Regions from separate parts of the Methylophaga sp. UBA2012 genome, predicted to be linked through region 2. Evidence: riboswitches for the same ligand, from Rfam matches in the RefSeq annotation. Region 2 holds a riboswitch; the other holds the start of a gene.
The links. Region 2 has a riboswitch for thiamine pyrophosphate ahead of B2248_RS04805 (TonB-dependent receptor). Riboswitches for the same ligand answer to the same signal wherever they lie in the genome.
Positions count from the first base shown of each region.

Region 1: it holds a riboswitch for thiamine pyrophosphate, as region 2 does, so the genes downstream of both, thiC (phosphomethylpyrimidine synthase ThiC) here and B2248_RS04805 (TonB-dependent receptor) in region 2, are expected to answer to the same signal.

Region 1 is NZ_DDCG01000009.1:328,626-330,821, forward strand. Features, by position in the region: gene thiC (phosphomethylpyrimidine synthase ThiC) at 1-1,007, opposite strand, end outside; TPP riboswitch at 1,109-1,214, opposite strand; gene B2248_RS08505 (Smr/MutS family protein) at 1,307-1,861, shown strand; gene B2248_RS08510 (DMT family protein) at 1,892-2,196, shown strand, end outside.
Region 2 is NZ_DDCG01000005.1:11,755-13,950, forward strand. Features, by position in the region: gene B2248_RS04805 (TonB-dependent receptor) at 1-1,246, opposite strand, end outside; TPP riboswitch at 1,313-1,417, opposite strand; gene B2248_RS04810 (hypothetical protein) at 1,506-1,835, opposite strand; gene cysB (HTH-type transcriptional regulator CysB) at 1,881-2,196, opposite strand, start outside.

The DNA.
Region 1 (2,196 bases), on a different contig from region 2:
ACAATACCGGTTGTACGGTTTACCGTCAGTGGAATATGCGCCAGTCGAACACCGGCATGGATAGTGAAATAATCGACGCCCTGCTCAGCTTGTTCAATCAAGGTATCTCTGAACACTTCCCAGGTCAGGTCTTCAGCGACACCATTCACCTTTTCCAGTGCCTGATAAATCGGCACCGTACCTACTGGCACGGGTGAGTTACGGATGATCCATTCTCGGGTCTGATGAATATGTTTGCCAGTCGATAAATCCATAATGGTGTCACCGCCCCAGCGGGTACTCCACACCATTTTTTCAACTTCTTCTTCAATCGACGAAGTCGTAGCAGAGTTACCGATATTCGCATTAATTTTTACCAGAAAATTACGGCCAATGATCATCGGCTCGGTTTCTGGATGATTGATATTGGCAGGAATAATGGCACGACCTTCAGCCACTTCTTTTCGTACAAACTCGGCTGTAATGTAGTGATCCATATTCTCAGGCAGCTCACCACGCTGTGCTAAGGCTTCGCGCCCCATACTTTCACGAATAGCAATGTATTCCATTTCTGGGGTAATGATGCCCTGACGTGCGTAATGCATTTGGCTGACATTTTTGCCCGCTTTTGCTTTACGAGGTAAACGACGGTGATTAAACAGTGGAATATCAAAATCCTGAGCATCTTGCTCACGGGTATATTCTGAACTGAACTGGGCTAACTGTTCAGTGTCATCCCGCTCATCGATCCAGGTTTGACGTATTAATGGCAGCCCTTTTTCAATATCAATGGTCGCTTTTGGATCGGTGTATAAACCCGAAGTGTCATACACAACAACAGGTTCGTTAGGAATAGCAGGCAAATCAGGATTGGCGTTGGGTGTATCCGTTAAATGAATCTGACGGAATGGCACCAGTAAATCGTCGCGGCTGCCTTTGATGTAAAACTTCTCACTCCCCGCCAATGGCTCAGTTGTAATGCCGCTACGGTCTTTAATGTTAATAACTTTATTGGATTGTGTAGACACGTCTCTTCCCCTAAATGAAAACCACGACGGGGAAGATGAGATCGTTGCGCGAAAGCGAACAAGAAGACAGACACCAAACGAAAATGGATCTCGAGTGTAAAACAGGTGTCCTGCTTGTTTCCTACGGAGGTTCTAGCCTCTTCAGGTTCAACGGGTTTCATCTCAGCCTTTCCGGATTATTCCGGGCGGGCACCCCGACAAGTGATTCGCATGGTAAATCAAAAAGGATTTTTTGCACAAGCCTCATCTGGCACAATAGTCGCCAACTTTCACTTAAATCCGCAGGCAGCCGCACGCTCATGGCAAATAAAGATGACGATACCGATGAGGACGAATTTGCATTATTTCGCCAAGAAATGCGCGATGCTACCCGTATCCGCCAAAACCGTCTGATTCATAACAAACCCAAGCCCGTTGCAAAAGCTATCCGGCAAAAAATTATTGATGATGAATATCAGGGTGAACCATTCTCTGATATGTTTTCTCCAGAAACCGTAGGCAATGAGGAATACCTCGAATACCGTGGCCCCGGTATTCAGCACAAACTATTCGGCAAGCTGCGTAATGGCAAGGTGCATATTGAAGCAGAATTAGACTTACACGGTATGACCATTGCCAAAGCCGAACCGACACTGTCCGAGTTTTTAGAGTTCTGCCAGCAGCAACAAATTCGTTGCGTGCGTATCATCCATGGTAAAGGCTGGGGCTCGCGTGATAACAAGCCTGTACTAAAGAGCAAACTCAATCACTGGTTAAGACAAAGTCAGAGCGTGCTCGCATTTTGCAGTGCGACGGTAGATGATGGCGGCACAGGTGCGTTATACGTGCTCCTTAAAAGATTATTTCATGAATAATGGCTGTTTTTATCGTTTAGGTTAGAGTTAATGAATCCAATACTGGTTAGTGTGTCCTTGCTGGTTTGCAGCAATATTTTTATGACGTTTGCCTGGTACGCTCACCTAAAAGAACTCAACAATAAACCCTGGATTATTGCCGCATTGATAAGCTGGGGAATCGCATTATTCGAATACTTATTACAAGTACCCGCCAACCGCATTGGCTTTACCGTACTCAATGTGGGCCAGTTAAAAATTCTTCAGGAAGTCATCACCTTAATGGTGTTTATTCCCTTTTCCGTGTTCTACCTGAAAGAACCCCTTAAACTCGACTATCTATGGGCTGGCCTGTG
Region 2 (2,196 bases):
ATTGACCATATACAGAGGTGTTTAGCGTTTTATAGGCATTTTTTGTGACAAATCCTGTTACAGCATCACTATTAATAGCATTTGAATAATAAGTACGATCCAAGTTCTGACGTTGTTCTGAAATATATAGTCCAACTGTCCAATCCGTAGTATCAGCAAAAATACGTCCATTCTCATTTGATAATGCACGGAATTCTAAAGCGGTGTTTTCACGTTTACGTTTGTATTGATCAAAACCACTATAAGGACATGTGAACGCATCGTTAGAATCATCGGAATCTATACAAGTGGCATCAACTGGAAATTGAGATTTATACGACCAGTCATCATCGTAACTGTATTCAAGATTTGACTTTGAATAGCTAAGACTAGATTGTAATTGGACTCTGTCATTCGCTCGGTAGTCGGTCTTTAAAGCAAATGCATTAGTATTTTGAGCATCTTTACCGGGTTGGTCAGACAGGCTATTACGGCTGTTATCAAGCGTGAATGCATCGTAACCATTGTCTATATTTAGATGTAATACATTAAGATCAATAGTCAGGTCATCAGTGGCAAGCCATTTTAGGTGGCCTCTGGCAGTGATTTCATCACGGTTTTGGGTATTATCTCTACCTAAAAAGTCGTTATCCATGTAGCCATCAGACTTATAGCTATGAACAGAAAAACGACCAAGTAAAGTATTATCAATTAACGGGCCTCCAACAGCGATGCCTTCAGCATGAGTATTATAAGTGGCTAAAGTTGATTCAAACTTCATAGCAAGATCATTTGTCGGTTCAGTACTTTTCAAGTTGATGGTGCCGGCCATTCCATTTGCACCATAACGTGTGCCTTGAGGACCACGCAAAATCTCGACTGACTCAATATCAAATAGAGTTGCTGCACCACCACTTCGGCTAAAGTCGATGCCATCGACATACAAACCTACCGAAGGGTTGAGTGGGGCTTGGAACTCACTCCGTTCACCAATGCCACGAATCTGGAAAAATTGACCTCTTGATGCACCGCTGGAGAAGTTGACGTTAGGAGCAAGATTAATCACGTCCTCAATATGCTGAGCACCACGAGATTCAATAGTGTCTTCATCAATCGTGGTTAAACTTATCGGTGTGTCATGTGCATCGTTAGGACGAAAATCAGCACTGACGATCATTGATGGTAAGTCAGCAGGGGTGACTTCCGCTAAGGCCACTGGCGATGACATAGCCGTTGAAACCGCTATGGCAAGTGTTTTTACTTTCATGGTTATCCTTTTTTGAATCAAAAAGGACAGGGGAATAAATCGAGAGACACCAATGCGGTGTAGATGAAGATCTATTTCAGCCTGTCCCTACGCCAGTATTAACTGGATCAGGTTCATCGGGTCCGCTCTTTAAACGAGCATCTCAGGCTTTCGCCACCCCGAGGCATCATTCCTTATATTTCTGCAGTCACATCCTGTGAATAGTCATTATTCTATTGTAATTACACTCTTTTTTCTAGCAAGAAACTTATCACGGTATTTATTTGGCAGGTTTGATACTGGCTCTGCACTGAGGGCATACACGTAGACGGCTGTTGATACGTTGCGTGGCGATTAAATCTTGTTGTGTTTCATAACAACGAGGGCAATAGAATACCGACTCCTGACCACGACGATAACAACCAGAAGGTGCATCAAATTCAGGTTTAGCGAGATATTCACCCGATAATAATGTATCGGGTAAAACAGTCACTAATTGCTCAATTTCAGACTTCAGTTCAGTCAGTAAATAGTGATGCTCCGCGGGAATAATGTTTTCAAGCTGCTTTATTAGCTGTCGTATTTTGGTATGGGAAGGTGTTGTGTTCATTGATGATCCCAGTGAAAGTGAACTAAACAGATTATCTTGCCAGATTTAAAGACTGATGGCTTTTTCAACAGTCTTTTTATCAAGATGAGCCGCAAAAAATTCGATAAAGGCATACATATAACTTCGAAGATAACTGCCTTTACGAATGCCCATGTGGGTAACACTTGGTGGAAACAAATGTCTGGCATCCAGTGCCTGCAGAGGTGCATCTTTGTCAGGATCAAATGCCATGCTGGCGATAATCCCAATCCCCATTTCTAACTCAACGTAGGTTTTGATGACGTCGGCATCTGTCGCCGTAAAAATAACGTTAGGATGTAAGCCTTTTTCAATAAAGGCCTGATCTTGTTTGGCACGGCCA